4 regions of the Oceanobacillus sp. M60 genome follow, and region 3 is predicted to be linked to each of the others. Evidence: riboswitches for the same ligand, from Rfam matches in the RefSeq annotation. Region 3 holds a riboswitch; each other region holds the start of a gene.
What was found. A riboswitch is a leader RNA that binds a small molecule or an ion and turns the genes downstream of it on or off. The one in region 3 is predicted to bind S-adenosylmethionine.

Region 1 (8,288 bases), on a different contig from region 3:
GCTTAGAAAAAGGGATGGAGGAAGCGGAACGGAATTTTGCCAAAAAGCTTTTAGACAGGAACTATTCAGATGAAGAAATATCCGAATTAACAGGTCTCGAGCTTAAGGACGTAAGCGAACTCCGAAAATCGCTTGAAAATTAATGTAAGGGTAAAACGAGCAGCTCTTTTGTTTCTATTTTTATACAGAGGTAAGTTTAAACTTACCTCTGTATAAGTGTAACTGAGGTTGTTATTTAAAGGCTGGGTGATAACCCATTTTCAAAATAACAGCTTTGGTTACATAAAACGAAACTTCACTCAGTGGGAGTTTTTCGACGCACAAATGTTTCCGATGGGGCGAGTAATCGCAGTCCCAGGATGTGCTAGCGCAGACGTCGCGAACTTACTCTGTTTCCTTAGTTCCCCACTGAGTGTTAGTCGAGTGATTCAGGGAGTTAGCGTCCGTTATCTCCCGCCTAAATAAATTTATTTTTACGCTTTATTTTGAGGCGGGAGTTTTACGGACGGTTCTCCGTGATAAATTTGCTTAAATCCGGATAACCTGTCACTGCCCAGCCACCATCTACAAGTAAGCTGGCTCCATTCACGTAGGAGGCTTCCTCGCTGACAAGGAACAACGCTGGACCTGCTATTTCTTTCGGGTCCCCGGCTCTTTCCATTGGGATACGCTCCAAATAAGCTTCATTGATTGCATCAACGTCTGTTAAGCCGGAGGTTAACGGCGTCGATACAAGCCCAGGCAGAATGGCATTGACACGAATATTGTGCTTGGACATTTCAAGCGCAGCATTTTTTGTAAGCATCTCCACACCAGCTTTCGCAGAGGAATAAGCTGCTCCGTAATGCATTGGAACATGCGCGTTTAAAGATGAAACATTGACAATTGCTCCACCGCCATGCTCTTTCATATATTTTGCTTCATGTTTTAAAGATAGGAAGACACCTTTTAAACACAAGTCAACAGTGAAATTCCAATCCTCCTCCGGCTGATCAATAATTGCTCCTGATTTCGATGCACCAGCTACATTAAAAGCTATATCCAATCCGCCAAATGCTTCTACCGTCTTGTTAACAAGGTTTTTAATATCCTCTTCTTTGGTTACATTGGTGACGACACCAAGCAGCTCCCCTTTATGCTGCTGTTCCAGCTCTTTCAGCTTTTCTTCATTTAAATCCGCTACACCTACTTTTGCCCCAGCTTCCAGCAAGTTCTGTACCATCGCATAGCCAATTCCTGAAGCGCCTCCAGTTACAATTGCAACTTTACCTGCTAATGTTGTCATACTTACTTCCTCCTTTTCTTTCTACCTTAAGCATACGCTTTTGTTTTATTATTTCAAAGTTTGCAGCTTTTAAACTTCAATTTATCGTTACATTTTAGGTGTATAAATAATCACTGAAAAATTACCTCTTAAAAGGAAACATCTTTCTAAAGATTTCCCAAAAACTTTTTCTAATTATGCATGTTTTAAACTCCTTAAAAGAGGAATAGTATAACTAGATGCAAAAAACTACATCTAATTATTTAAAGTAAATTTATTTGGAGGTCTTTTCTATGTCAAAAGTGGCAATTATTACAGGTTCTGCAGGCGGTTTAGGAAAAGGTATCGCAAAACGTCTTGGTGAAGATGGTTTCAAAATCGTTCTGCATGATATTAATAAAGAGATGCTGGACAGTACATTAAAAGAATTTAAAGATGCCGGTGTAGATTCCATTGCCGTTGTCGGAGATGTGTCTAAACGAGAGGACCAATTTAATCTTGTCAAAGAAGCTGTAGATGCTTTTGGACAGCTGGATGTTTTTGTGAACAATGCTGGAGTTGATGTTGTTTCTCCATTCCTTGAAATTGACGAAAATCAGCTGAATAAAACATTTTCAGTAAACGTAAATGGTACAGTATTTGGTACACAGGCTGCTGCGGATCAATTTATTAAACAGGATACAAAAGGGAAAGTCATTAATGCATGCAGTATCGCCGGGCATGAATCCTATGAAATGCTGGGTACTTACTCTGCAACTAAACACGCGGTCCGTTCTTTCACGCATTCCGCTTCAAAAGAGCTTGCACCATATAACATTCGTGTCAATGCATACTGCCCAGGTGTTGCAGGTACAGCAATGTGGGATCGTATCGATGAAGAAATGGTGAAATACTATGACAATATGGAACGTGGAGACGCTTATAAGCAATTTGTTGACGGCATCTCCTTAGGTCGTTCTCAAGAGCCGGAGGATGTCGCTAACCTTGTATCCTTCTTAGCTTCAGATGATTCCGACTATATTACCGGACAAGCTATTATCACAGATGGCGGAATTGTGTATAGATAATAGAGGTCAGCATTGAAAGCATTAAATGTATATAAAAAGCAGCCGTATCTGATCTAGATATGGCTGCTTTTAACTACTCAAGGATAGGAATAAAATACATAACAGGATAATCACTCGGGTGGATATCATGGATGATTTTCTTTACCTTTTCAATCTGGTGAATCATACAACGAAACTCCGCCTTATAGAGAGTTTGAAAAAATTCGCTTTCTATCGGCAAAGCCATTTCCAAAGAAGCTAACTCCAAAGGACGGGAATAGTGATTGTATTTTGTATAAGAAAGTACGTTATCCTGATTGCCGTAGTGCAGAAACCCATGTTCATGAAGCTGCTCCCGCAAACTGCTGATATATTCCTCTGCAATCAGCACCTCTACCTTCACAAAATTCATTTTCATCCATATCCCCCCTTTTTTGAACATCTCTCTAATTTAAATTGATACGTTTTTTATCGCAATGATTACTCATTTACAGGCGTAAGATGGTCTGTATTATTATAATCAACCACACGCCATTCCCCTTTTTCACAAGTAAATTTTGTAATCGATGTATTTTGGAGAAAGGTAACCCCTGTACCCAGCTCTCCTTTTGAAATCACAGACAACAGACTATTGATTAATGCGCCATGGGAAACGATAAGAACACGTTCGTCCGGATATCTCACGCACACTTCCTCTAATCCTTTTATCCCTCTCTGCTTTAAATCTTCAAACGTCTCCACATTCGGGATAGCCTCACGATCAGGGAAATAACGATTTCTATCCTCTATCGTCATCCCCTCCGCATCTCCATAAGACCGCTCTACAAAAGCCCTCATTTCATGAAGCGGCAGCTGCAGTTTCTGATTAATAATTTCTGCTGTTACCTTTGCACGAGCTAAGGGACTGGTAATTAATACAGTCGGTTCAAATTGCATTGCAGCCGCGCAGCAAACTCCCGCTTGCGATTTTCCCGTTTCATTTAAAGGGATATCTGTCTTGCCTTGAATTCTTTTTTCTTTATTCCAATTTGTTTCTCCGTGGCGTATCATACAAATCTCTGTCAAAGTCATTTCCCCACTTTCGAACTATTTTTCCAGTTACCCCTATTCTAGCACTATTTCTATCTTTATATCTATTAAGTTGTGCTTGGTTGGCATGAAAAAACAGGCTCAAGGGTTCCAATCTCCCTCAGCCTGTTTGGTTGTTTATTTATTTTCCATACAATGTGATAACGCATTTTTCTTTATAAACGTGTTTTTTATTCTCCCCATATTTCTTTAGCCGTATCCACGATATATTTCAGCTTGTTCCATTGCTCTTCCTCTGTTAACAGATTCCCATGATGGGTCGATGCAAAGCCGCATTGCGGGCTGATGCATAGCTGATCTTTTGGAACATACTGCGACGCTTCTTCAATTCTTGCTTTAATATTTGCTTTATCTTCTAATTCCCCATGCTTTGAAGTAAATACACCCAATACTACACGCGGTCCGCCATTTGGAATGTAATCCAGCGGTTCAAAACCGCCAGAGCGGTCATCATCATATTCCAAGAAGAAACCATCTACTTTTTCTTTGGCAAATAAAGTAGGGGCTATTTTTGCATAGCTTCCTTCAAATGCCCATTTCGAACGATAATTTCCACGACAAAGATGCGTGGTAATCGTCAAATCTTCTGGTTTGTCTTCCAACACGCTGTTTAGTACATACAGTGCCAAGTCAATAAAATACTGACGGTCCTTTCCATCTTCCGTTGTCGGGAAATTCTCTACATTTAACCCCGCAATATACACATCATCCAGCTGAAGGTAGCGGCATCCCGCATCATAAAAAGCTTTGATTGCATCACGATAGGTTTGGATGACATCCTCTGCATATTCTGCAATACTTGGATAAACCTCGGGATTTACAATTCCTTTCCCAAATAATTGATTCGGACTTGGAATCGTTTGTTTGGCAATCGCACGGTCTCCGACGATTTCTTTGAATTCCACAAACTCCTTAACATGCGGGTGATCCGGATTAAAGGAAACCTTTCCTGTGACACGCACATTATAGCGTTCTGTTTCTTCTCCAACAAATTGAAATCCTGTATCCGGCACATATCCTTCCACACCGTTTAGATGCTCTTGAAAATCCGTATGCCAAAAGCGGCGTCTGAATTCCCCGTCCGTAACAGCGCTTAAGCCGACTTCAATCTGCTTATCTACGATACGTTTGATTTCTTCTGTTTCAATCTGATGAAGATCCGCTTTGGAAATAGCTCCTTCTTGAAAGTTCTTTCTAGCTTGATGAATCCGTTCCGGCCGCAATAAACTTCCGACATGGTCTGCACGAAATGGTGCTTTCACTGCTGTTTTTGTCATGTTATTCCTTCTCCCTTTTTGGTAGATAGTATTTATTATGGCAAAATGGCAAACGATCGAACTGGAAAACCGCTTGCTTTTTCAGGCTTGGGACTAATATTGAAAATCACAGCTCCTTTTGCCGGCAATTGATCCAGATTCGTCAGCAGCTCTACTTGAAAAGTATCCTGCTCTAATACATAATACTCGCCGATCAATGAACCATTTTTTCTGGCATCCACAGCCGCATCCGTGTCAAACGTTTCATGACCCACTGCTTTAATCTGTCTTTCTTCAAATAAGAACTTCAGAGCATCGAGCCCCCATCCGGGTAAATGACTGTCTCCATTCTCATCCTTATTCTCAAATGCACCTTTATCCGGCCAGCGCTTGCTCCAATCTGTCCGTAACGCGACAAATGTACCCGCTTCAACCTTTCCATGCACCTCTTCAAAAGCTAAAATGTCCTCCACCGTTAAAATATAATTATGGTTTTCTCCGGCTGCTTCTGATTTATCAATCACAACGATTGGGAGGACAACTTCTTTTAAATCCAGCTCCTCTAAATAGCGCTGATCACGAACAAAATGAATAGGTGCATCAATATGTGTGCCATATTGTCCGGAAACACTGAACTGCTGTGCGAAAAACCCGTCATCATGCGTATATAATGTTTCAAACTCGGCATCTTTAAATGCGGCAAAATGCGGCGAATTAGGACCGAATGTATGTGTTAAATCTACCCATGTTTTTGATTTTAGTGTTTCTAACGCGTGTAAGATTTCATTTTCTTTGGTAACTGTCATGATAAGCCGCCTCCCAATATATTGTTTTACGCTTTTGTTTTGTAATCTGTGATATGATCCTGCAATGTTTCATCTTCACCAAATAAAAAGTGTTTATGCATATCTGGAGAATAAATTGAATTAATTGTTTCGATGCCGACAGCTTCCGCAACCGCACGCAGCATTGCCGGTGAAGCTCCACAGCATAAACCGATATAATTCACGCCGATGCTATGTGCTTGTTTCGCCCATTCTGCCAGCTCATAGCGGTTATGATATAGCGGATCCAGAGAAGTCGGGAAGGTTGTTTCCGTTGGTAAATGACAGCTGCACCCTCCATCCGGCAAGTTAAAGAAGGTTGGATTCTCTTCTGTTGTCCGGTATGGAATCGGCAGTGCTCCAACATACCCGTCTACTTTGTCACGAATCTTTTCTAAATACGGCTGCATCGTGTCCGGCCCCCGGAAACAGTTCATCCCAACAACCAAGGCGCCGTTATCCTCTAAAATCTTACATGACTCTTCCACTGTGTAACCATCACGTAAAATGTTTTCACCCATTAATCCCAAGGTAATAACTGCCGGTAAATCATATTTTTTAATTTCCTCTAAAGCAATCAATGCTTCTTCATGGTAATAAAAAGTTTCTCCGTTAATATAGTCAACATCCTCATCCTTACACCATGAAACCATTTCATTAAACATCGCTCTGACTTTATCCTTGGATTCCTGATCTTCCGGATTAAAAATATTGGTGTTCGATATATTTCCTGCAACCAGAGCTTCCTCTGTCGGATGTTCCTTTGCTACTTCCTTCGCTAATTTAATAGCATTTCTATTTAGAGGCTCTAATAAGTCCTCTTTACCGATAATGCGCATTTTTTCTCGGTGTGCGTTGTATGTAAAGGCAAGCACTACATCGGAACCTGCTTTCATGTAATCACGATAAACTGCCTTTAGCGTTTCCGGGTTATCCAGCGCTACTTCGGGTACAAAGGAGCCCGCCTGCAAATACCCTCTGCGCTCCAATTCAAATAAATATCCTTCCCCTGCAATAACTGTTCCTTGCTTTAATCGCTCTTCCAAACTTCTTTTCGCCATCGTTCCATTCCTCCTGTAAGCTTTTAATTATTTGGTTCGCTGCGGATAAGTCGATATAGACACGAAAAAACCTCTTCTTTCAGAAAGAAGAGGTTTTGAGTACGATATCAATGTCTCTTCTTATCTGCTAGCTAACGCTACTGGAATTGGCACAGTTCTTTTATAAGTCTGTTGCCGAGGCTTCGAAGGGCCAGTCCCTCCACCTCTCTGGATAAGAAAATGTATTGCTATTTATTTGTTGTAGATAACTATATATCTATTTGAATTCCATGTCAATAAGAAATTTTAAAAATATTTCAGCGGTTTTTGAATCGGTTTGAATGAATCTTGTAAATATCTCATATCATAGAGAGAAGTTCCAAACACGCACGGCTTTATATCTCTAAGCAGATGTTTAAATTCCGTAAAAAAAAGGAATGTTAATTTCATGGAGAAAAATTCATAAAATGTTCAAAAAGTATAGACACACCCGAAAAATAAGCATATAATACAAATTAATTCTAAAACATGTAGACATTATATTGAATTTATTCTTCATTATTGGTATAATTAATTCTTTCGCTTTAAGAAATCGAATCAAAAAATATATTTATCATACGGAAGGGGGCGTAGATGTTGAATAGATATTTGATGATTGCTTTAATGATTATCCTTTTGCCAATGACACAATTATTCCCAGGTGTACATCACAGCTACGTTCTCACCGATCATGAAATACTGATTGATTCCCAATCGTCACCTGATTTAGGCGTTGGCGGAAATGACCAGCAAGATAAATCATTTATAGCAAGTCCAGGTTTAGTCATTACCTTATTCTTATTAGGCAGTCTCTGTTTATTCACTACGATTGTGCGGGTCAACCGTACGAAACAGCTGCTGACACCTGTTTTCTATCAATCCAATTTCGTGGTTTAAGCCTCTTTTAATAAAAAAATTAAAAATTAAAAGAGGAGGCAAAAACTATGATGATTTTCAGATTAATTGTTATTGGGTTCTTTTCACTGACTGCATTGTCCGTTTTCACTTATCAAGGTGTTGAGGTATTTCATGCAGTTGCGGATATATTCAGAGCAAAATCATAAGCTATCGTGTACCCCTTCGTACAATAAGCTTTTTCACCCTATACTAATCAAAAGGCAGCCAATGAAATGGATTCATTGGCTGCCTTTTTTGATTTAAGAGAAGTCGATGCTTTATTTAAAATTACCGCCGCGTACTTCTGACACATCATAGACAGTTACAAATGAAGTGGCATCGATATCTTGAATCGTTTCTTTCATTTTACTTTCTTCCAGTCGTGTAATCACACATTTAATTTGTTTAAATTCCTTTTTGGAGTAGCCGCCTTCTACATGCTGTAATGTACAGGCACGTCCCAGCCGGTCGCCAATTTCTTTCATCATCTCATCTGCATGCTCGGTAATGATATAAACTGCTTTTGTACTGCTTAATCCTTCTTCAATAATATGAATGACCTTGGAAGCTATGTAATAAGCAATACCGGACATCAGGGCCCCTCTTAATCCAAACACCGTGGACACTACGATAAATACAAATAAATTCAGAAATAATATTAAGTCACTCGTTCCAAAAGGCAGCTTTCGGGATAATAATACAGCAAGCATATCAATCCCATCCAACGCTCCTCCATTACGTAGTGCCAGTCCCATGCCAAATCCAATAATGATCCCGCCGACAACAGTGACAAGCAGGGTATCTCCTTCGATTTCAATAATAGTTGGAATATG
Region 2 (8,288 bases), on a different contig from region 3:
GCATTAAATAATGTTGAGGATACCTGGCAAATCCCTCCGCCAATATCTTCACTAAACTCCCCTTTTACGATTACCGGAGCCGGCAGGTAACCTCTTTCTCTTGTCCGCTCTCCCACGATTTCATTAAAGGAAAAATGCTCACCGGGAAAGATCACTGTATTATTGATTGCATCTGCAGCCAATTCAATATTGCGTGTTCTTTCAGTATTCCCTTTTTTAAACCTTGTCGTAAAACGATTTAACTCTTTCTCCTTTAATTCTTTTAAAAGGTCTTCATTCACGCGTGCCGGAATCATTTGTTTTGGTACTTGTAGCCGGTTTTTCCCTGCCCCGCCATAATAAGCTTCGTTAATCAGAGTATGAAATTGGTTTACGTCCAGGGTAAATCCTTGTTTTTCTTTGATAATTTCTCCATTTTTATCTATATAAGCATTTTCCGGTTTTTTATAGACCTGCTCCTGCATATATTTTGTTAACCCTTGAATCTCATTCCAATCCAATAACGCTTCATCCATTTCAAATATATACGGCTTTAAATCGATAAGCCAAGAATCATCCTGTTCATCATAAAGTTCCATAACAGCAGCATTCGTTGTATGAGGAAATATAAGAAATAAAAATAGCAATAAAAGTACAATCGTTCGCATCATGACACACCCCTTAAGACTTAGTATGTTTGGGATGCTTTATTTCTATACAGTGAATAAGCTAGGATTTACTGTTACGCGGTGGAGAGTATTCCTTGTTAAAAAGCAAAAAAATTGCCGGGAGATTATCCCGGCAATTTTTAAAAGCTTATCTAAAGTCCCTGTTGTCTTCTAAATATTCACTTGCAACACGGTAGCCTACCAGGGCTGTCAGAGCAAGTAGAACGTAACATAATAAATTCTTCATATCGCTTACCTCCTGTGGAGTAATTTATCAAATACAACTTCAATTCGAATGTTATTTGGTTATTAGAATGGACGGAATTTACCTTTTTTAAGTAATGTTTTAGCACCGCCGACTAAGAATAGAGAACGGTCATCAACAACTTTTTTCATTGCTGCCGCTGCTTTACCGCTTAGTTTTTTACCATCAAGCACGTTTCCGATACCATCAGATAAGCCAAGAGATGCAACTGTTCCTTTGTTAGAGAAAACAAAGTCAGTAATCACTTCATCACGAATCAATGCAACAATGTTATCTGCTGCTTTCGCGCCTTCTTGTACAGCCAGCTGACCAGTTGGAGGGAATGGTTTTCCAGTTTCCGGATCCATTGTCCATGAGCAGTCTCCAAGGATAAAGATATTTTCTTCTCCTTCTGGACGTAAATCTAATCCAACATTTACTTTTCCTTTGAATAATTCAAATCCGGATTCAGCCAATACCGGGTTACCCATTACGCCGCCTGTCCATACAACTGTACCAGCTTTGATTAATTCGTTATCTTCGCCGACAACAAATCCGTCTTCTGTACATTCTTTGATGGCAGTACCAATACGGAATTCTACGCCACGATTTTCTAAGGACTGTTTTCCGTAAGAAACTAAATCTTCATCAAACATAGGTAAAATAGATGGCATTGCCTCTACGTTAATAATTTTTGCTTTGCTGCGATCGATATCGTATTTTTTACATAGCTCAGGTACTTTGTCTGCAAGCTCACCAACAAATTCAATCCCTGTGAATCCGCCGCCGCCGACAACGATGGTAAGCTGCTCGTCACGTTTTTCTTCGCTTGAAGAATACTGAGCAAACTGATATTCAATGTGCTCTGCAATTAATCGGCTGGAATCAATATCTGTGATTGCATAAGCATTCTCTTCCATACCCGGAATGCCAAATGAGTTGGATACAAATCCAAGTGCAAATACAAGATAGTCATAAGCCACTTCGCTGTTTTCAAGAACAACGCGTTTTTCCTCACGCTTCACTTCCGTAACGGTATCGTAAATTAAACGTACACGCTTAGGGTTAACTACATCTGTTAGCATAAAACGTGCCTGATTCGGGGTAATCGTACCCGCTGCTACTTCATGTAACCATGTACTTTCATAATGGTAATTATGTTTGTTGATTAACACAATCTCAGCTTCTTCAGGAGACAGCTGTTGAGTTAAACGTCTTGTTGCAACTAATCCAGCATAGCCTGCACCAAGAACGACTACTTTTGGTTTACTCATAATTCATCTTCCATCCTTTCTATCTTCCACAAATAAAATGTAATGTAATTTCGAACTATCACGTTTAATAGTCACTGCATCTATTATAATATCAAATTTTGCGGGATTAGGCTAATTTTCATTATAATTTCTTTAGAAAACTTAGCGAAACTTGTTTTATCAAAGAACCCGCATGATATATATGCTTATTAATAGGTGCGAAAGTTGAGATTTTAATATTAAAAAACTGCAAATTCGCCAGGCTACAGCAAATTCGCAGTTTTATTTTACCTTATTAATTTAATTATGAAACAGCTGCTTTCTTTCGTAATTTAATCAGCATAGATGGATGCAGTATCGACCTCAGAACCTTTGTGCTCTTCAGAACCTTTATCTGTTTCTGAGTCTGAGTTTTCTCCCTCTTCTTCAGTCTCATGCTCTCCATTATTTTCTTCTTCTTCAGGATTTCCTTCCTCTGATTCCGGCTCTTCACTCTCTACATCTTCAGAATCGGGTTCCTTGTTGTTTGCATTATCATCGTTGCCATTTTCTTCCTCTTCCGGCTGTTTCGGCGGTTGATCCGATTTATCTTTTGAATCTTCTTTCTCTGAATTCTCTTCATTCCTGTCATTTGTGCCGGGCGCCTCAGTTTCAGCTCCAGAATTATTGGAATCAGAAAAGCGGCTATTTTTTTCAGATTGATTCTGATGTACAGAAGCTGTGGAACGTTGCGTATTCGATTCTGATTCTCGGCTTTCTGTATTCTCATTATTTTCACCAGCTGCGTTTTCCTTATTTGAAGCGTTACTGCTTTGTTCACTGTCAGCTGGCTCATCATTTGTTATTTGATTAGATGATGCTTCCTCAGAAGCTATATAATCTTCTTCCTGCACCTCTGTTTCTGGATTTGTGTATGTTTCTTCCTCTGTTTCGGTACCTTGAGTCACAGTACGCTCTTCCTGCACTTCTATTTCATTGTCTTCCTGCTGAAGTATGTTGCGATAATCTAAATTAGCTGTTTGATAAATTTGTTCATTGTCTCCTAATAACCGATTATTCCAGGAGGTTGTAAAAATCTCTACGCTTTCTCCAGTTTGTCCAGTTCCGTCTTCTGTACTCACTTCCATTGAATATTCTACAGAGCGGTTATCCTTATAAATCCCCATGCCAATGATGATAATACAACCTGCTAACATAGAAATGTTTACCCATAATAGCTTTTTTTTGCGCATATATCTTCTTCCTTTTTAAATAGTTTCATTCGGATATTTATTATTTCACCCTTTTTATTATCAGACATATCCAACTCATTCAGAGTAATTGTCCATTTTATAACCATTCAACAATACGTTCACTACACTACCATTGTAATCGTCATCGGAGTCCTTTTCAAATACTTTTCGTTTTTTTCAAGCTTCTTCTTTCTATACACAGCCTCTAAGCCAGTGTTGCCGGCTTTTTCATTTTTAAAAAAATCAAGACTTGATTTTTTTTCCTCGCTCTTGTAAAGTTAACGTAATTATAATTTAATAAAATTCCAATTCTTATCCAGAGAGACGGAGGGACTGGCCCGACGATGTCTCAGCAACCAGCTGCTTCTAGCAAGGTGCTAATTCCAGAAGGGAACTCCCCTTTAAAGATAAGATATGTATCATCACGATATCATACCCTTCTTATCTCATCTCTGGAATAAGAAGGGTTTTTTATTGATTTCACATGGGAAAATCATAAGAAAACAGCATATTCGCGAAAGATAAGCGAATTCATGTTTCTGGATTGAGGAGGCTGAAGGAAAATGAGAAAAATAGAAACAGCATTAGTACAGTTAGGTAATAAAACGGACGAACGGACAGGGGCTATAAATCCGCCTATTTACATGTCAACAGCTTATCAGCACCAGGGAATTGGCCATTCCACAGGTTATGATTATACGCGTACCAAGAATCCGACCAGATCTGTTTTAGAGGAAGGTTTCGCAAAGCTGGAAGAAGGAGATGCTGCTTTCGCCTGCAGCTCAGGAATGGCAGCTATTCAATTAGTTCTCTCCTCCCTGTTTCGTATGGGCGATCACCTTATCGCGACAAAAGATATCTACGGAGGAACTTACCGTATTTTTAATCATTTTGAAAAAGCTTATAATATTTCCGTGACCTATGATGTCTGTCAAAATATCACGGAAACAGAACGATGTATTAACGAAAATACAAAGGCTATCTTTTTAGAAACACCGACGAACCCGTTACTTCAGGAGGTGGATATTGAAAAGTATGCGGAGCTGGCTAAAAAGCATAACCTGCTGCTTATTGTTGATAATACATTTTTAACACCTTATCTCCAGCAGCCAATTACGCTTGGTGCGGATATTGTAGTGCATAGTGCGACAAAATATATCGGCGGCCATAATGATGTTTTAGCCGGTCTGGTCGTAACCAAAAGTCCTGACCTTTCCGAAAAATTATTTGAAATGCATAATGCGTCAGGAGCAACATTATCTGCTTCAGACAGCTGGCTGCTTGTCCGCGGGTTAAAAACACTTGCATTGCGTATGCAGCGTCACGAGGAAAACGCACAAAAAATTGCTGCTTACCTGCGAGACCACTCGTCAATTGGACAGGTTTATTATCCAAATAAAGGCGGCATGCTTTCATTTTGTTTAGAAGATGCCGACCAGGTGCGTTCTTTCTTAGCTAACCTCAACTTAATTGTATTTGCCGAAAGTCTGGGCGGTGTAGAAAGCTTTATTACCTATCCTACAACACAAACACATGCCGATATGCCGGAGGAAGAAAGAGATAACAGAGGAATCGGTGATGACCTTCTTCGTTTCTCTGTAGGAATTGAAGATGCGGAGGATTTAATAGCAGATATTGAGCAGGCGCTGCAGGTTGTCAGTAAAATTTAAAACAATACCCCAAAAAAGAGGCAGCTCATTTTAAAGCTGCCTCTTTTTTAGAGTAAAGATGAAATTATATTCTTCCTTACATATTATTTAATTTGCTCAACATTCAACATATGGAAGCATACAGCCATTTCATCGTATGCTTCCATAATTTAAGGTTCATTTAAGGTTCGTTACCCTTTTATTAAACCTAAATCCACTTTCCATTGTAACCATTGCAGCTGTCTCGTTTTACGAGGTAAGAATTGACGAATATCTTCCTCATGGTACCCAACTTGGAATCTTTTTTCATCCACCAAAATTGGACTTTTCAGCAGTCTTGGGTATTTGTGAATTAATTTCAATAAAGTTTGCAGAGACAAATCCTCTACATTCAAATTCAATTCTTTAAAAATTTTAGAACGGGTTGAAAGTATCTCATCCGTGCCTTCCACAGTCATTTGTAAAATATTCTTTAGTTCGTCAATTGTCAATGGTTGATGTAAAATATTTCGTTCCTTATAAGCAATTCCATTTTTGCGAAACCATTGTCTCGCTTTTCTTGTAGATGAGCAAGATACTCCGTAAATATGCACTGTCATATTCATTCTCCTTATTATTTGACATATTCATTACAAGATTCAAAGTGATTATGATGAAATGAAAGTAAAACATTTCTGCTTCTTCATTCCATTTTTTCTATCTTAGTTTCACTTTAGCATGGAAATGTGGTAAAACTATGGTAAGGTCATAAAAAAAACATGAAATGAAGCTTAATTCATCGAAATAAAGCTTGCTGCTATTATTCCTTCGCTCTATAAATATGCTTCCCCGGCTTCACGATTCCACAATACGCCCTTAAACTTCTGTTTAATAACAGCTTAAATCAAATAATGAACCCCCCCCAAAAAACAAATGACAAAGGTCAACACCATTCTTCTATCTCCGCCATTATCGCAACCAGTTCATCTTCTAATTCTTTTCCTGTATCCGTATCTAATAAATGATTAAATAAGATGGAAAAGATAAGCCGTTCTCCCTTTCCATTGGTTACATAACCGGAAAGAGTGCTGACACCTTCAATGGTTCCTGTTTTTGCCTGAACATCCAGTCCCTTCATACGTTCACGTAAAGTGCCTCCAATCATTTTATCGGCTTCTCCAGCTGCCGGCAGACTGGCTAAAAATTCAGGGAACCACTTTTCCTGCTGGATTTCGTACAGTAAACGCGTCAGTTCTTCGGCTGGAATAAAGTTAGCTGCTGAAATTCCGGAACCATCCTTTAACTGGATTGTATCCAGATTGATTGAATAGGTAGCCAGAGCTTCTTTCACTGCTGCCAGACCCGATTCCCATGAACCGTCATCATATGTTTTACGCCCTAATTCTTTTGTGAGCATCTCACCAATCCCATTATTGCTAAGCTTCATAAAGGGAATAATAATGCCAGTTAATGGCGGTGACTGTTTATGGTAAATACACGCTGCATCTCCCTGAAGCTTTCCTTTTTTTATCCGGCCTTCTAACGCAATACCTTCCTTTTTTAATATTTGCCGGATTGTGTCTGCGATATAATTTTCAATATGTTTAATAGCCATATATACTTCCTGCTTTCCTTCTTTCCTGCCGATTTTTCCTGATATAAAAAAGTGATTTGCTGAATTATTCCGCCTTACAATCAATGCTTCTTCATCTGCTTCTTCTGTCGTTACAGCATCGTTGGTCACCGTAATTCCTTCCGTATGCGGCAGGATTTCTATCTTTGGGGTTGTATGCAATTTTTCCGGGGTAATGATTAATTTAATAGCATTCGTATCATAATCTGTATCTGGAGCAAGTGTTAAAGCAGATACTTCTGAACCATACCCGTATTGCTGATCAGCCCAAATTAAATCATCAGACCAGCGGATATCATCGTACCAGCTGTCATCAAGAATAAAGTCTCCGGATATATTTTTGATCCCACGCTCTTTTAAAGAAGCCACAAACTGTTTATAATCCTTTTCTTGTAAAGTCGGGTCTCCCTTTCCAACCAAATAAACATTACCATGACAGGTTTCCTCCACTACTTTCCCCCCCAAATGAAGCTCGGTTTGAAATGTATATTCAGGACCTAATTTCCTTAATGCCGCTACTGCTGTAAGTATTTTCAAGTTGGAAGCAGGCTGCAGCCGTGTTGATGCATAATAATTAAACAAGCTTGCACCGCTTGTCCCGGAGCGCACACTTATTCCTGAAACACTTCCTTTGTTGTGACATTTGTTTAATAAAAAGTTATTTAGTTTTTGCATCGATTCCACCTCGGATGATGTATTACGTTCTTAATTTTCTAATTCGATATCTATAGGTTAAAATCCTTTTTTCTAGTCAAATACCCTCTCAAACATAAAATCATTTCATATAGTAAACATACAGGGGGTGTAAAAAATGAGTAATTACAATGAATTTGGCGGAGGTTTTGCTCTACTGGTAGTCCTGTTCATCTTATTGATTATTGTAGGTACTTCTTATTGGGGATTCTAGTGATGCCATGATAAACAAATCTTTTCCTCCTCTTCCCTATAATTAATTAGCTTTACGTACGGCTGGCTAAGAAAATAGATCGTGATTATGAACGCTTGTAAAGATAATGCATCAACCTCTTTACAAGCATTTTTTATATGTAATATAAAAACAAGGCGCATGATGGAAAACTACATCGGCGCCTTGTTCCTCTTATTTTGACGGGTCCTTTTCAGGCTCATCATTATCTTCTTTTATTTCTTTCTTTTTGTCTTCCTCAGACATTATATTATTTGCTGAATTTTTGAATTCCCGTAAGGTCTGTCCGGCTGCTTTCCCGATTTCCGGAAGCTTTTTGGGACCGAAAATAATTAAGGCAATGATAACTATCAATATCAAACCCGGAATACCTATGTTTGCTGGACTCATGGAACAACACCTCCATTCTGATTTCATTATAAATCATTTCGATCTATTTTTTAATGGTTACACCCATAAAATTATAACGATTTGCCTTCTTTTTGTGAAATTTGCAGAATGAGCTGACGCATTAAATATGGAAATTGCTCAAATGCATTGGTAACATGCAGCCTTTCTGTACGTTTATGTGCATCATGTCCGAACGGACCTACATTTAATACAGGTGCGTCCAATTTACGCATCAATGAAAACGGCAATTCATACGAATCCCCCCATACCGGCGTATTTTCCTCGTAAACCTGCAGGCCTGTATCACTGCCTTGATAATGTACATAACTCAAATCA
Region 3 (8,288 bases):
CAATAATGCGTGGACTTTCGTTTAGGCAGCGATTTTTCAAAAGCATAAATCAGAATCAGCACCATTGGAATCACCTTGAAGAAAATACTAAATGCTAATGGCTCAGATGGTGAAATAAATATATAAACAATTCCAGTCGTCAGAATTAATATGGGTAAACGATAAAGTATCAAAATGGGTACATTCCCTTCGCTTGTTAAAATAAAAATCTTCAGACATGTTTAGTTCCATCATAGTAAAAAAATGCTTAGATAACAAATTCTAGATATATAAACAGAAAACCTTTTTTCAAACCTATTTTTAACTTCGGAAGAGATAGAGGCTTCCGTTGAAGATAGGGAGGCTGTTTTGTATTGTTTGTACATATGAAGCTGAATACTGCTGTAATCCTTTGTTAACAGCATTCAATAAAAAACTCCCCTTGCCCATCATAGACAAGGGGAGATTCTTTATTCTTCAATAGAAACATCTTTTAAATTTAACAGCTGTGTCGGAGACTGTGTCAGTCCTTTTACGCTGTCATCAACACCTAACAAATATTGCTGGTGATGGATATAAACCATTGGCGTGATTTCCGCAAGTAATTCCTGGGTTTGGCGGTAAAGCTCTAATCGTTCATCTGGATCACTTTCCTGGCGGGCTTGATCTAATAAATCGTCGAGTTCTTCATCTTCTGTGAAGGTGCGATTTCCTGGTTCGCCTAAATTATCTGAATGGAATAAAGGATATAGCCCGTTGTCCGCATCACCGGTAACAGTGGTCCAGCCAAAGACAAACATATCATGTTCCCTGTTGGCAGTCTGTTCCAGCATTGTTCCCCATTCCACGGTTCTTACTTCCGCATTGATACCAATTTCCTTCAGCTGTGCTTGGATTGTTGTTGCTGTATCGATGCGCTGACGGTCATCATTTGTCCAAATCGTGGTAGAAAACCCATTTTCATAGCCTGCTTCAGCAAGTAACTCTTTGGCCTCTTCCAGATTATATTCGTGATCCTCTACATCTTCACTGTATCCGAATACACTTGGCGCAATCGGTGTGTGTGCGGGGATCCCGACATCGTCATAGATTCCGGAAAGAATTTCCTCTTTATTAATGGCTTTTGCAATTGCCTGACGGACACGTTCATCATCAAACGGTTCCTTGTCCATGTTAAAACCTAAATACGATAATGCCAGGCTGTCCTGAGACTGCACTGATAAATGATCGGAATTTTCAATTTGAGCTACATCTGACGGACTAAGGGAATTAGCGATTTGAGAAGCACCAGTCTCTAATTCTGCGACACGGGTCAGATCTTCTGTAACTACTTTGAAAGTTACGGAATCAAGCAGTGCCGGTTCGCCCCAATAATCTTCATTGTTAACTAAGCGTACCTGCTGTCCTGGCTTCCATTCTTCGTATTTGAAAGGGCCGGTGCCTTGCGGGTTTGCACTGATGACAGTACCTGCTTCTTCGCCATCTTCCATTGCAGCATAGTCTTCTTCAATCTGGTCTTTTGAAATCATCACACCGCCGGGATGAGCAAGGTGTGCCGGTAACGCTGCAAAAGGATATTCTGTTTTAAAATGAACAGTGTAATCGTCAATAACTTCTACCTCGGAAATCATATTGTACATGATCGCCCGTGGAGAACCAATTTCCGGATCAAGCGTACGGTCAATATTTGCCTTTACAACCTCCGCATTAAAATCAGAGCCGTCATGGAAGGTCACATCTTGACGAAGCTTGAATTCCCATGTCGTATCATCAATTTGTTCCCACTCCTCTGCCAACAAAGGCTGATTTTCCATATTTTCATCCTGGGTAACAAGCGTTTCAAAGATATTTCTTTGTACATCACTGGACGGAGTATCATTGGATGCTGCCGGGTCAAGCGATACAGCATCGGCTGGTGTGGTAATAATTAAATCGCCGCCCTGCGATCCTCCCTCTGTCGTATTGCTGTCAGAGGATGCATTGTCATCTGGTTCACTGGCACAGGCGGCAAGTATCAGGCTGAACAGAGCAATAAATGCAAGTACATATATCTTTTTCTGTATTCTCATGATGCTGTTTTCTCCTTTAAGTATAGTAGTCTGGTATATTACCTGAAAATATGGATTTACCAGCCTGGAACAACAGAGCCGTCAAAGTTTTCTTCAATAAATTCTTTCACTTCGTCTGTATGGTAAATATCAATAAACTGCTGAACAACGTCATCATCTTGGTTTTCTGTACGAGCTGCAATCAAGTTAACGAATGTAGAATCCTGCTCGATAAAGAGCGAATCATCATTGGGTGAAAGCCCTGCTTCAATTGCAAAGTTTGAATTGATTGCTGCTGCATCAACTTCGCCAAGCTGTCTTGGAATTTGTGCAGAGTCTAATTCCAGTAATTCAAGGTCTTTCGGATTGTCAATTACATCATTTACGGTTGCATTTACACCCAAGCCTTCTTCTAATGTGATAAGACCAGCTTGTTCAAATAATAATAAAGCACGTCCGCTGTTTGTAGGGTCGCCAGGGAGCCCTAATGTTGCGCCATCAGGAAGGTCCTCCAGAGAATCAACCGATTCGGAATAAACTCCCATCGGGAAAGTAACGGTATCTGCTACCTTCACTATATCCAAGCCTCTTTCTTCCACCATGCTGTCCATAAAAGGCTCTGTCTGGAAGCTGCTGATGTCAATTTCACCTTCATCCAGTGAAACGTTTGGCATCACATAATCACTAAAAACCACAGTTTCAATTTCTAAATCGTCTTCTGCTGCAATTTCAGCTATTTTTTCAACAATTTCTTCATGTGGACCAGCTGTTACACCTACTGTCAATACGCCGTCTTCAAGTAAATCTGAACCGCTCTCTTCCTCATCTCCTCCGCAAGCAGCGAGGAAAACGAATAATAAAGCTGTAATAAGAAGTAAATATTTCTTTTTCATGATGATTTTCCTACTTTCTTTTTTTATTTAGTAACACTCTCAAGTTGTAAAAATGCGTCGATAACGGTATTTGCATTAATTTCTTCTTTCATCAAATGAATGGATTCTTCTTCCCGTGTCACTTTTTTCGCAATGGTTTCCAGCAGCTCCTGATCATCCGTATGTATGGAGAAGTCTGCTAATTTTGTCGGGAAGCCCCATGTATCATAGTAAGCTAATAGCTTCGTAAGCTCGTTTTTATCCTGTTCGATAGCAAGCTGAGCTAAAATGCCGTAGGATACAATTTCCCCGTGAAGTGAATCGGCAATCTGCGGGGCAGCAGTTAACCCATTATGAATGGAATGCGCACCTGCAATTCGTCCAGCTTTTCCGCCGAAGCCGCCAACCATACCGCCTGTTGCGATAATTGCTTCGATAACACGAATAAGAGCATCAGTGACTTGGTTACTCTCACAAGCTTGGATTGCTGCTTCACTGTCATCCAGCAAAATATCCTTGCAGGCACGAGCGGCGAATTGAGATATTTGCAGCCAGACTGGAAGCGTGCCTTCAGGGTAGAAGGCTTCAACTAGAGAGCGAGCTTCATAGAATTTGGCTAACGTATCGCCAATGCCTGCTTTTAAGTATTTTACAGGAGCTTCTGCAATAATTGCTGGTTCTACCACTACGAGTGTATTAGATTCAGGAAACTCAGTGTAATGAGAATGAGCACCATCTTCCTGATAAAAGACGCTTAATGGCGTCCAAGCTGCGCAGGTGGCGGCAATCGTTGGGATTAAGATACTTTTTATTTGCGCATTGGCAGCCGCTGCTTTGGCAATATCCAGAGCTGTTCCCCCGCCGATGCCGATGACAGCATCTATTTGCTGTTCTTCATAAATCGAGGCCAGTCTGTCAGTTCGTTCCACGGTGCAATGCCCATCTGCAGTATGTATATCTTTTTCCTCTATTTGATCCAGCAATGCAGAAGGAAGATATGGTTTTGCTTTTTCCCAAGCAGTACGCCCGGCAACTACAGCAATCCGCTTCACCCGCAAGTCATTCAGATTTTCTATCAGGTATTCCAGAGAACCTTCACCGATTTGATAATGGCTGGGCGATCCCTTTACAGTAACTGTTTGCATGGTAAGATAACCCCTTTTACATGTGTTTAAATGCTACATAAAAAACCTCTCTATTTTGTTCTAGAGAGGTTGAATAAGTTCATTTACGAAACGTCCTCTCTTATTTTCCAAAGCACATTATGCACTTTGCAGGATTTAGCACCTTTTTTAGAACGAGTTCTAGAAAGGTTGCCGGGCTTCATCGGGCCAGTCCCTCCGCCACTCTCAATAAGAGTTCTTATGTAACTGTGGATACATTTTAATATGAAATATGAGAAAAGTCAAATATAGCTTGATGCAAGGGAGCTGGCGGGCTAATTATGTTAATCAGCACCATTTTTGGTCCCAAAATCCAAATACTTGAACGGATTATCGCTCGTTTCTTTTAAAACACATTCATCCATTTATTTCATGTTTACTCTTTCTTATTTTTTGATATAATAAGAACAAATGTTCAGAACAAAAGTTCTTGTTCGGAGGAATAAATATGATTGGATTACTTCATCATTCTCTGGATAAAAAGGAAAAAATCATGATCTATTATATCGACCGCCATAACAATGTGACGCAGCGGGTTATTCGGGTGGTGGATATAGATGATAAAAGGATTCTTGCTTATTGTTATTATAAAAAACAGGTGCGCAGCTTTAAGATAGAAAATATTTTATCCATAGGGTGTGTAAAAAGGAGCGTCGGGGCTTGAATATTCGTGTACAGGAAGAAAGGAATACGAAAGAAAAAACAATGTTAAATGAGCGGCAACGGAAGCAGAATTGCTTTCAATTAATTATCGCTCATAAAGATAATTTGCTTATTGAAGTGAAATGCTATCAGGACTGTCATGTTCATCATATAAAAGGATATATAGACAGCATTAACTATCAAGACGAGCACATAGCCATAGTTGATAAGCTGGGTCAAAAGGATTTTACAATCATTAAGTTTAATGATGTAATGGACGTTTTTATATTGTAGATAAAAACCCGAATGTATTCCAAGCGGAATCATTCGGGCTTATTTCTAAACATAAAACAGCGTAAGGCTGCTTTTACCTATTTCTGCTCATCCAACGCGATGTCCTTTTTCTTCTTCTTCAAATAATACGCACTCATCAGAGAAGCAATTGGAATAACCAGAGCGATGCCAAGGCCCGAAATAAGGATTCCAAGCATTTCATCATTGAACACTTTGGCATTTATAATTTGTCCAAGAGAGTAATCTAAATCCTTAAACCAGATTAGCAGCCCCATATACCCTCCGAAAAAGGCGAAGAATAGCGTGTTTGTGCTTGTACCTAGAATATCACGGCCAATACGAATGCCGGCGAAGAATAGATTCTTTCTGGAAATTTCCGGATTCTGGTCGTGGATTTCACGCATCGGAGAGGTGATTGAAATGGCAGTATCTACAATCGCCCCAATCGTGCTCATAATAATCACAGCTGTAGCAATTTGAATGAAATTTAATCCAATATGCACATTGAAAGCTGTGATTTCTCCAGATTCTTCTTCCCCAAGTCCATAAATCATGGATTGTTCGGTTAAAATAATAATGAAAAAGATTAAAATAACCATTGTTGCAATGGTAGATAAGAAAGCAAGCATCGTTTTATTATTTACCCGGTTGATGAAGAACAAGCTGACTGCACTGATGAAACCACATGCAATAAGCGTAATAATAATTGGATTCCCGGACGGGTCATTCATGACGAATACAGCCATAAGCACAATGATAAAATTGATAAAGAGGGCAATAAAAGAGCGTACACCCTTCATACCGCCGACCCAAGCCATTAATGCAAATAATATGATTGCCAGTAATACGAGTACATTCATAATTTCGCCTGCTTTCTCCGGATAAAGAAAATGGAAATATAGATGGCAATTGGAATGGTCAATACAATCCCAATGCCGCCGACTAAAGCACGTGTTAATTCAAGGGAAAGGTTCATTGATATGGTAAAGCCGAACGGTGCTGCATTTTTAAAATAGATTAGCAGCATGGGAAGGGACCCGCTGACATAGGCAAAAAATAAAATATTGGTCATGGTGCCCATGATATCTTTCCCGACTTCGTAACCTGCTTTTTTTAATGTTTTTAAATCAATCCGGTTATTTTTCTCATACATTTCAAACATGGAAGCAGATAAAGTAATCGCAACATCCATAACAGCCCCTAAGGAACCAATTAGTAACCCTGCCATAAATATGGTTTCCGGGTTCCTGGTTAAAAAGGCCATTTCTTCATAACGCAGTCCTTCTTCGCCAGTGAAATGCAGTGCTGCATAAGCAATCACCAATGAAATTACGGTCCCTATCAATGTGGCTAAAATAGCTGTATAGGTTTTTTCGTTAAATCCTGTCGCCATCAATAAGGAGAGAATGGTGAAAATAATAATACTGATTGCAGTAATAACAGAAAGACTGATGCTTGGATTCTGTATATAAATATCTAATGCAAATGACAAAATAGCTGCATTGACAAACAAACTCAGTGCGGATAGAGCACCTCTGGATTTTCCGACTGCTAATAAAATAATCAGGAATATCCATGCGACAAACACGAAATATTTGTCCCGTTTAATATCCCCTGTTGCTTCTCCGTCTTGAGCAAGAAAGATTTCATCGCCTGCAGATAACTCATAGTCCAATGCCAGGGACTGGACATATTCATTATCAAATTCAGTTATTTCTCCTTTATCTGATCCATTTTTTACTTCTCCAACGATATGCTGGGTGACTTTTTCATCTTGATTGCCATGCTCATCTGGCTGATCTTCTCTATTTATTTCTTGAACATCGGTTATGTGAACAATCGTTCTATCATATAAATCATAATTGTTATTGATAAATATCATCGATGCGATAAAACCGATTAGTAATAGACAGACGGTAATATATTCGGTCCTGGTCCGATTTTTTAACCATGCCTTCAATGTAATCACTCCAAAAATAGGATTGTCCTATTCGTATTTCCGAAAACATATACTATGATAACACTTTTAATAAGAAGGAGATACATACAACATCACAAAATTTCAGGGAATAAAGGGAAGCTTCATTCCGCGGGGGCCTTTTCATTCCCTGCGAAATGTTAATTAAACCAACCGGGCCGTTATTGGCTGATGGTTCTCCTGCTTAGAATTTTCAGTTTCTCTCTATGCTTGAAGCGGGCATCATACAAAAGACCTTCGATGGGGCGAGTAATCGCAGCAACGGTTTTAATAGACCGAGTAATCGCAGGTCTCAATGATGTCAGGTTAATGCGACCGCTGCGGCGGACCGTTTTGCTTTCCGACGTACAGGACGTACTAGTGCAGACGTTGCAACAGGACGTTGCGGCCTTAGTCTGCCTAGGGGCACGCTCTTCAGCTAACTTTTGCCAAGAAGAGCACTTGGCAAAAGTGGATCTTCAGATGGTGCTGATCCCTCAGGAGTCAAAACGGTCCGCCTCCGCTAGTAGGATATTCTATACGTGAAAAAACAACTCACCAAATAGATGTTTAATCAGATAGAACATCTTTTTCATGCTGTATGGTAAAATGTTCCGTCAAGATTACTTTCTGAGCATAAATGCTATTCCCTGTATTTCATATTCATGCTGTCATGATTGGGTTGTTCAGACGAAAGTTGCTATTTCCTTCAGCTCATTAAAATCTTATTTCTTTCATTCGCTGTAGAATCCTATCAGAGCGCAGGCCAACCACGCAGACTCCTATGGGAACAGGGCGAGCTGAAGATCCACTTGAAAAGCGGTTTTCTTTTCAAGTTAGCTGAAGCCGTCCCCATGGAAAGCGAAGTGGTTGGCCGGAGCGGAGCTATGCACCATCATCAATTCCAAAAAGGCCGGATATTTCACCAAAATGCAAGCATGGTAATGAAGAACATGTTCATCTTGGAATAGCAAGAAATATTTGCTTATTCTTAGGTGCGAAAGTTGAGTATTTAAGAAAATTCATTAACCTGACAACATTGGTAATCGCAGTCCCAGTCCCAATCAGTTACATTGCAATAAAACAAAAAGTCACCCATAACCTTCTTATTTTAGTATGTACCAAAAGGGAGTGCGTATTTCAACCTGTCCAACGTTTTGGACATTTACAGGAATTCCATGCTACAATTTTGTCAAACACTTTTGACAAAAAGGAGCTTAGTTAGTGAAGAATAAGATTAAAAAATTAAGGAAGCAATCGAATATGACACAAGAAAAATTGTCTAAGCTTTGCGGTGTTTCCAGGCAAACCATTAACTGTGTGGAAAATGATA
Region 4 (8,288 bases), on a different contig from region 3:
CCCATCTTTAACTTAAGACTTGAATAAGAAGTAACACCATCCACTGCCTGATGTTACTTCTTATTCTAAATATAGAAAACAAGGTAAACAGAAAAGGCTCCAAATACAATAATATAAAAAAGTATTTTAGCAAGTGTCGGCTTCTTGTAACAATCGTAAATTGCAGGTACAGTAATTAAAAAAAGTGCAATAATCATAGTTGCTGTATTTAAGAAAAAAGTAATTAAAATCCCTGCAATAATAAATAAAACCCCTGATATAATATTCTCTTTCCTATTTATCATAAGTCACCCCATATTCTCTATATCACGCTTAAATCAAGGTTATTTTCACACTGCCAATATCACGGTAGCTGGCAAGATATTCACCTGCTTCTGCTTCAAATGGCGAAATAAATGTTCCAGAAGAAACCACCATGCCTTTTTGCAAAGACAAGTTATGACTGGCTAATTTCTCCACAAGCCATTTAACCGCATTGACAGGATTATCTAATACCGCATCAGAGCATCCGGTATGTGTTGTTTTTCCATTATATTTTAAATCGAGATCAATTGCACCGAGCTTTTCTATGCTGGGAGAAGGAACAGGGCTGCCTGTAACTATTCTGCCTGTTGCTGTATTGTCAGATAGCAAATCCATTAATGAAAAATTCGGGAACCAGTTGATATATCTTGCATCTGGAATTTCAATTCCCGGAGCAACAGAAGTTTTTTCGATGATTTCCTGAACATCTGCGTTGTTTGAGATATCTTCATTGATGAAAAACATCAATTCAGGTTCAATCAAGGGAGAGAATAAATGGGATAGGGCATACTCAGCATCTCCCTGTAACACTTGTGATGTCAGAATGGTTCCGTAGGCAGGCTCGTGTGTATCAGCAATTGCCTGTGTTTCTTTGCTGGTCATACTGATTTTATAGCCCGCGACCGAATCACCCTCCTGAACACGTTTGTTAATAAACGCATGCTGCACTTGATATGCTTCGTCTTCGCTGATTGTATAGTTTTCACGAATAAATGAAACGGGCTTATGCGCCTCGTAAGCTGTTTCGATATGTGCTAAAATTTCGGGAATAACGCTCATGCTTAAAATCTCCTTATAGCTTTTTCATAATATTATATGATTATGATGAAAGAAAAGAGCGTCTCCGTCAAGAGGCCGCTCTGTATATATACTTAGTTATCAGCAGCAATTTTCAATGTGAGCTGCTTTACTTCTTCTATTGTCTTAGCTCCAGATAATGCCATCGATACAGCAACTTCTTGCGCAAGGTTAGCGAATATCTTCTGAACGCCTGCTTCTCCCTGAAGTGCAAGCGCGTAGGTATACGGACGCCCAAATAAAATCGCATCTGCGCCAAGCGCCAGGGCTTTGATGACATCTGCTCCCCGGCGGATGCCGCTATCAAGCAGCAAGGGGAAATCTGGACCAACAGCTTCGCGTATAGCTGGTAATGCTTCCAGACTTGGTATGATTCCGTCCATTTGTCTGCCGCCATGATTGGAGACAATAATCCCGTCTATTCCGGCTTTTATTGCTTGTTTTGCATCTTCAGGATGAAGGATGCCTTTTAGAAAAATTGGCAGCTTCGTACGTTGACGTAATGCCGTTATATTGTCCCAATGAAGGGATGGGTGATGAAGGTTTTCAATAATTGATTCAACTTCATCCTGTCCATCCTTTAAGCCTTCTTGAAATGCAGGATCCTGGACATAGTTTGCTTTTCCATACCCTTTTTTCAATGGGGAGTACTGATGCCTCATATCATCTTCACGCCACCCGAGAATCATAGTATCCACGGTGACCACTATCGCTTCATATCCGGCTTTTTCTGCGCGTTCTGCCATACTGTAGGAAATAGCATCATTATTGGACCAGTATAATTGAAACCATTTTGGTCCATGAGGAACAGCTTCCGAGACTTCTTCGATAGATCTTGCTGTAACAGTGCTTTGAATGTATGGAATATTCATCGAAGCCGCAACATTTGCAATGGCAAAGTCAGGTTCTTCATGAACCATTTTTAAATGTCCTATCGGAGCGACCATTAATGGGGAAGCATATTCTTTTCCTAAAATACGTATAGATGTGTCCACTTCGGAGACATTACGTAAAAACCTGGGAATAATCGAATATTTCTCAAAGGCTTCTCTGTTTTTTCTTAACGTTTCTTCCCCGCCGGCACCAGAGCGGATGTGGCCAAATACTTCTGCCGGCAGGGCATGCTTTGCTGCAGCTTCAAGCTGTGCAGTGCCAGTTGGAAAGGAATCTTGTATGGTTATATGCTCTAAGAAAGAGCCTTTCTTGGATGAGGTTGTCATATTTTTTCCTCCAATTAATCTTTTTTCAATCGTTCGGCGAGTCGGTTTCCAAGAGACTGAAGACCTTGAACGATAATAACGAGCATAATAACCGTAACGTACATGACGTCTGTTTCATAACGCAAGTGTCCAAATCGGTAAGCTAAGTCACCCAGGCCTCCAGCGCCGACTAATCCGGCCATAGCAGTTGCCCCGATAAGGCTGATTGTTGCGATGGTTAATGCAAGAACAATGGCTGGTCTCGCTTCACGCAGCATCACATTCCAAATAATTTGATGTGTCTTTACTCCCATCGCTCGATATGCTTCGATAACACCTTGGTTGACCTCTAACAGGGAGGATTCAATCAGTCTGGCGATATAAGGAGCTGCATTGACAACGAGCGGCACAATAACTCCTTTTACACCAATGGTTACACCTACAATCAATTTGGTGAAAGGAAGCATAAAGAATAAAAGAATAATAAATGGAATGGACCGGATGACGTTAATCAGCAGGTTTAAAGACTGATAAACAAACTTATTTTGCAAGGGTTGTCCCGGACGTGTCAAAACTAATAGAATAGCTAAAATAACGCCGATAATAACAGCGAAAAACAAAGAGATTAAAACCATTTGAAGAGTTTCTATTATGGCATCATAAAACTCTGAACCCCATTGATCAATAAATGCCTGCATGTTAATTCACCCCCAATTCTTCTACTTCTACGCCTTGTTCTTTTAAGAAGGAGAGAGAATGTTCTACTTGATGCTCACTGCCAATCAAATGAACGACAAGGTTGCCGACAATGCCATTTTTTAATTCGATAATATTGGCAGTCAGAATATTCGGCTCTACATAAAATTGCTGTGTTACCTTAGACAACAGCGGCTGACCTGTATTTTCACCAAGGAAGGTTAAACGAATTACTTTGCCTTCTAAATTCAATTCATCAATTAAACGATCCGATAATTTTCGTTGTGAAATGGTATTTAAGAACTTTTTAGTCGTCGGCTGTTTAGGTTTTGTAAATAGTTCTATCGTCGAACCTTGTTCAATGAGGTTTCCGTTTTCAATAACATAGACATAATCGCATATTTTTTGGATAACGTTCATTTCGTGCGTGATTAATAGTATTGTGATCCCAAGCTCTGCATTAATTTTTAATAATAGTTCGAGAATGGAATTTGTCGTTTCTGGGTCGAGTGCGCTGGTTGCCTCATCGCTCAGGAGGACCTGTGGCTCCTGTGACAGCGCCCTGGCAATAGCGACACGCTGCTTTTGACCGCCGGAAAGCTGGGAAGGATAAGCATCTTTTTTCTCAGATAAATCGACAATATCTAAGTATTTCATGACTCTTTCCTTAACCTCTGCCTTCGGTACGCCGAGTAATTTTAATGGAATCGCAATGTTATCATAGACACTGGCAGTCCTTAATAAATTAAAATGCTGAAAAATCATGCCGACCTTTTGTCTTGTTTGCCGGAGCTTTTCTTTTGACAGCTTCGTTAAGTCGGTTCCATCAATCCAAACCTTTCCTTTCGAAGGAGACTCCAGTAAATTGACACAGCGAATTAATGTACTTTTTCCTGCACCGCTGTAGCCGATTACGCCATGGATTTCTCCTTTATTGACAGAAATCGTCACATCGTCCAGTGCAGTAACATCCTTTCCTTTTTTGGAGGGGAAAACTTTTGTGACATTCTCTAATTTGATCATCTGCTGTTTTTCCTGCCTTTCTATCATTATGCTGCAGTTGATAGGTAATATTGTTTGCAGCTGTCTTGTCAGAATCGATACAATTTCTAAAAAAGAGCCTCTCTAGGGTAAGAGAGGCTCGAAAATGTAATCTTATTTTCTGCTCTCATCTTTCAAGACGGGTGTCTTGCTGGAATTAGCACCTTTTTTTAAGGTTGCCGAGCTTCAACGGGCCAGTCCCTCAGCTGCTCTGGATAAGAGGTGTGGTAGTAATTGAATTGTATTCTTTAAAAGTATCTTATTTTACAAGTTTCGTCAATATTTATTTTTGAAACAGCTGCAGTTTCTCAATACGTCGAATAGCTTCGCGAATACGATTCTCTTCTACGAGTAATCCGACGCGTATATAACCTTCTCCATTCTTTCCGAAACCATTCCCGGCTGCAACGGCTACATCCGCCTCTTGTAATAAATAATCAGCAAATGTTTCACTTGTAAATGCCGCTGGTACAGGGAGCCAGGCAAAGAAAGAGCCTTTCGGTGCAGTGACTTCCCAGCCGATACGTCTGCATTCTTCTATGAGAGCATCTCTGCGCTGTTCATAGCGTTCCACAAGCGAGGTGACACAGCTTTGGTCCCCTAATAATGCTTCCGCAGCTGCCTTTTGAATAGCTGGGAAAAGACTGACAAATAAATGGTCCTGCAGAATATTAATCGCTTCGATCATATCTTTGTTGCCAGCAGCAAAACCGACTCGCCAGCCGGCCATATTATAGGTTTTGGAAAGGGTGTACAGCTCAACGCCGACATCTTTCGCTCCTTTTGTCTGTAGGAAGCTTATTGGCTGATAGCCGTCGAAACCGATGGCTCCATAAGCGAAATCATGAACAACACCGATATCATTTTCCTTCGCTAACGCAACGGTATCTTCAAAAAATTCTTTCGTTGCGACACCTCCGGTCGGGTTGTTTGGATAGTTGAGATATAATAGCTTGGCAAGTTTCTTTTGTTCCGGCGTCAGGGCAGCATAATCTGGTAAAAAATTGTTTTCCTCTAATAATGGAAACGTGTCATAAGTAACGTCTGCTAATGAAACACTGGACAAATAATCTGGATATCCAGGGTCTGGCAAGAGCATTAATTCGCCTTCATCCATAACAGCTAAAGGGAGTTCTACCAAGCCAATTTTACTTCCGAACAAAATAGCAATTTCTGAAGCAGGATCTAAATCGACATTATATTCTCTTTTATAAAACTGTGCTGCAGCCCCTTTTAATTCATCGGTACCGCGGAAAGGGGAATATTTATGGGCAGCCGGATTTTCGGCGCTTTCCTGAAGTGTACGGATAATATGCGGCGGTGTCGGCTGATCCGGGTTGCCTTGTCCGAGATTGATAATATCTCTTCCTTCTTCCAGGGCTGCAGCGACTTTGCCGGCAAGGGATGCAAAAAATTGAGCAGGAAGCTTTTCTACACGACGGGATAACTTCATCATCTATCGACCTCTTTATACTAGTTTGTGAATTTTATAATTACATCTAATAGTATAAGTTTGCAGTGCGATTGTCTATAAAAAATATGAGAAAACAGCAAAACAAGGCAGGATGGGAATTTTTTCCGTGTCTCTTATTCATCCCTTTTTCCGTTGCATTTCATATGTGAAAGTAGTAAGATAGAAATCGTGTCAAATTATGTTAAATAATTAGATAATTCCAAGAATTATTTGGTTTGGAGGTAGGAGGAATAAAAATGAATACCAAACTGCGTATAGGAAATTATTTAGCAATTGCATTTATGTTATTTGCTTTATTTTTTGGAGCGGGGAACCTGATTTTCCCGGCACAGCTCGGACAATTATCAGGAGATAATATTACCCCGGCTACGATTGGCTTTTTAATCACTGGAGTAGGGTTGCCTTTTCTGGGTATTATGGCAATGGGCTTCTCTGGAAAAAATAATCTGCAGGAGCTTGCCAGCCGTGTCCATCCTGTTTATGGTCTTGGGTTTACGGCGTTACTTTACTTAACAATCGGACCATTCTTTGCAGCTCCAAGAACAGGAACAGTGGCTTATGAGGTTGGTATTGGTCCATATGTAAGCGAAGGATCTCAATCAACGGTTCTCTTGATTTTTACCGGAGTCTTTTTCTTAATTGCCCTGCTTGTCTCGTTATTTCCATCTAAAATTGTTGATAATATTGGGAAATTTTTAGCGCCAGTGTTGGTTGTTTTACTGCTTGTTTTATTGGCAGTTGCCCTCTTTAATCCGATGGGGACGATTCAGGCTCCAGAGGAAGCATACCAGACTTCCGCCTTTTTTATCGGATTTTTAGAAGGTTATAATACGATGGATGCTTTGGCAGCACTGGTATTTGGGATTATTATTATTAATGTTATCAAAGGGTTTGGAATTACAGATAATAATCAAATTCTCTCTGCGGTGACGAAGATAGGCTTAACTTCGACAGCACTGCTGGTTATCATCTATGTAGGAATCTCTTACCTGGGTGCAACAAGTGTGACAGAATTAGGTGTATTGGAAAATGGAGGGCCTGTGTTAAGCGGTGCTGCAGCGTATTACTTCGGTACATTTGGAACGATTTTGCTGGCTGCTATTATTATATTAGCTTGTTTGACCACTGCTATTGGTCTGATTACAGCAAATGCAGAGTATTTCCATACCTTGTTTCCGGCGATTGCTTATAAGCCATGGGTATTCTTCTTTTCCATTTTAACTTTTGTCATAGCTAACTTTGGTTTAGAAAATATTATTGCTTTTTCTACGCCGGTACTTATGTTCTTATATCCGCTGGCAATGGTATTAGTTTTGCTGACGTTCGTATCACCGTTTTTCAACCATTCACGTCTTGTCTACATCCCGACTATTGCAGTTACGTTCATATTTAGTATCATAGACGGTCTTGTAGCGCTTTATCAGTCATTAGAATTAGAGCTGCCTGGATGGTTAGATACGCTTATTGAGACACTAGGCGATACTCTTCCGCTTTATGCAGAAGGTTTGGGCTGGCTTTTGCCGGCAGTTATTGTCGCAGTCATTATGATTATTGTCTCGAAAGTAAAAAAATAAAATAAAACCTGGCTGTTGGATTTTTTTATCTAACAGCCAGGTTTTTTAATTATCATTTTTTCCTGCAATTCCGTAGAAAAACAACTTCATTAATTCTTCTGTCAGCGGAACGAGCTGTTCGATGGCATCTCCTTTTTGTAAATAATCGCTAAACATCTGAAGGTAGACGAAGATAGCTGTATCGCTGATAGCAGGATCAATAAAACCTTCATCCCTGCCCTGTTGAACGAGCTGCATCATTGCTGGAAGTGCCTTTTCCTGGTAGAGACGCTCGATAAAATTACCTGGTATTTTATATTGCTCCATCATATAATTGGAAAATTCTTCGTGTACATCATTTACGATTTGTGCTTCAGAGAAGATAAGCTGCTTCATCTTCTCTTCATACGATATCGGCTTTTCAATGAGTTTATGATATATTTCCCACATTTGATTCGTATAGTAGACAAGCACTTCATGCAATAATTTTTCCTTGCTATCAAAATAATTATAAATGGTTACCTGCGACACATTTGCTTCCTTTGCAATCTTTGAGATGGAAACCTTTTTGATGCCATTTTTTTTAAATAATGCTGCGCTTGTATTTAAAATCTTTTCTTTTTTGATTGATGTTCTGCGTTCAAATCCATCCATAGCCTGTCACCCCCGTAATTATCACAGTGTAACTGGATGGGACTGGGACTGCGGTTACTCGCCCCACCGAAAACCATTGCGATTACTCGTCCCATCGTATAGAGCTGTGTGTCGAAAAGCCCTCACTGAATAAGGTTTTACTTTATCATATCACATTTAGAAATGAAATATAAATATAATAATATTTCAAAACTTATTGACGTAAAATTATTTTATCTATATTATGAAATATATCAGGTTAAATATTTCAAAACTTTCAGGGGAGGATTTCTTATGACTGTACTGCAGCTGGACCGGGTATCAAAACGATTTGGTGATTTTCAAGCACTGGATCACGTGTCAATGGAATTAAGAGAAGGAGAAATTTATGGATTTATCGGACCGAATGGAGCGGGGAAGTCAACAACGATACGTATTTTATTAGGAATGTTAAAGGCAACAGAGGGGCGCGCAACCTTATTTGGGAAGGATGCATGGAAGGACGCTGCAGATATTCATAAACGCTGTGCCTATGTACCGGGAGATGTGTATGTATGGCCCAATTTAACGGGCGGAGAAGTGATTGATGTT

Region 1: linked by a shared signal. The riboswitch ahead of ACW0TQ_RS02115 (homocysteine S-methyltransferase family protein) and the one ahead of ACW0TQ_RS11930 (iron-containing alcohol dehydrogenase family protein) in region 3 are both predicted to bind S-adenosylmethionine.
Region 2: linked by a shared signal. The riboswitch ahead of ACW0TQ_RS06450 (methionine biosynthesis PLP-dependent protein) and the one ahead of ACW0TQ_RS11930 (iron-containing alcohol dehydrogenase family protein) in region 3 are both predicted to bind S-adenosylmethionine.
Region 4: linked by a shared signal. The riboswitch ahead of ACW0TQ_RS01665 (methionine ABC transporter ATP-binding protein) and the one ahead of ACW0TQ_RS11930 (iron-containing alcohol dehydrogenase family protein) in region 3 are both predicted to bind S-adenosylmethionine.

The regions. Positions count from the first base shown of each region.
Region 1 is NZ_JBSSNH010000001.1:412,306-420,593, forward strand. Features, by position in the region: gene ACW0TQ_RS02080 (Rpn family recombination-promoting nuclease/putative transposase) at 1-143, shown strand, start outside; gene ACW0TQ_RS02085 (SDR family NAD(P)-dependent oxidoreductase) at 500-1,285, opposite strand; gene ACW0TQ_RS02090 (acetoin reductase) at 1,558-2,331, shown strand; gene ACW0TQ_RS02095 (hypothetical protein) at 2,405-2,728, opposite strand; gene ACW0TQ_RS02100 (histidine phosphatase family protein) at 2,791-3,375, opposite strand; gene ACW0TQ_RS02105 (5-methyltetrahydropteroyltriglutamate--homocysteine S-methyltransferase) at 3,570-4,676, opposite strand; gene ACW0TQ_RS02110 (cyclase family protein) at 4,712-5,461, opposite strand; gene ACW0TQ_RS02115 (homocysteine S-methyltransferase family protein) at 5,488-6,540, opposite strand; SAM riboswitch class I at 6,658-6,758, opposite strand; gene ACW0TQ_RS02120 (hypothetical protein) at 7,153-7,455, shown strand; gene ACW0TQ_RS02125 (YitT family protein) at 7,734-8,288, opposite strand, start outside.
Region 2 is NZ_JBSSNH010000002.1:452,106-460,393, forward strand. Features, by position in the region: gene ACW0TQ_RS06435 (VanW family protein) at 1-650, opposite strand, end outside; gene ACW0TQ_RS06440 (NAD(P)/FAD-dependent oxidoreductase) at 957-2,165, opposite strand; gene ACW0TQ_RS06445 (hypothetical protein) at 2,477-3,376, opposite strand; SAM riboswitch class I at 3,686-3,790, shown strand; gene ACW0TQ_RS06450 (methionine biosynthesis PLP-dependent protein) at 3,940-5,046, shown strand; gene spx (transcriptional regulator Spx) at 5,217-5,624, opposite strand; gene dacB (D-alanyl-D-alanine carboxypeptidase/D-alanyl-D-alanine endopeptidase) at 5,948-7,312, opposite strand; gene ACW0TQ_RS06465 (YjcZ family sporulation protein) at 7,449-7,544, shown strand; gene tatA (twin-arginine translocase TatA/TatE family subunit) at 7,737-7,952, opposite strand; gene ACW0TQ_RS06475 (M20/M25/M40 family metallo-hydrolase) at 8,024-8,288, opposite strand, start outside.
Region 3 is NZ_JBSSNH010000004.1:260,052-268,339, reverse strand. Features, by position in the region: gene ACW0TQ_RS11945 (lysoplasmalogenase) at 1-173, opposite strand, end outside; gene ACW0TQ_RS11940 (glutathione ABC transporter substrate-binding protein) at 450-2,048, opposite strand; gene ACW0TQ_RS11935 (MetQ/NlpA family ABC transporter substrate-binding protein) at 2,105-2,920, opposite strand; gene ACW0TQ_RS11930 (iron-containing alcohol dehydrogenase family protein) at 2,944-4,044, opposite strand; SAM riboswitch class I at 4,142-4,258, opposite strand; gene ACW0TQ_RS11925 (hypothetical protein) at 4,511-4,726, shown strand; gene ACW0TQ_RS11920 (YolD-like family protein) at 4,723-4,998, shown strand; gene ACW0TQ_RS11915 (YibE/F family protein) at 5,076-5,858, opposite strand; gene ACW0TQ_RS11910 (YibE/F family protein) at 5,855-6,967, opposite strand; gene ACW0TQ_RS11905 (helix-turn-helix transcriptional regulator) at 8,180-8,288, shown strand, end outside.
Region 4 is NZ_JBSSNH010000001.1:319,814-328,101, reverse strand. Features, by position in the region: gene ACW0TQ_RS01685 (hypothetical protein) at 66-284, opposite strand; gene ACW0TQ_RS01680 (2-keto-4-pentenoate hydratase) at 313-1,083, opposite strand; gene ACW0TQ_RS01675 (alpha-hydroxy-acid oxidizing protein) at 1,176-2,321, opposite strand; gene ACW0TQ_RS01670 (methionine ABC transporter permease) at 2,336-3,004, opposite strand; gene ACW0TQ_RS01665 (methionine ABC transporter ATP-binding protein) at 3,000-4,019, opposite strand; SAM riboswitch class I at 4,162-4,259, opposite strand; gene ACW0TQ_RS01660 (aminotransferase class I/II-fold pyridoxal phosphate-dependent enzyme) at 4,321-5,490, opposite strand; gene brnQ (branched-chain amino acid transport system II carrier protein) at 5,748-7,085, shown strand; gene ACW0TQ_RS01650 (TetR/AcrR family transcriptional regulator) at 7,131-7,718, opposite strand; gene ACW0TQ_RS01645 (ABC transporter ATP-binding protein) at 7,992-8,288, shown strand, end outside.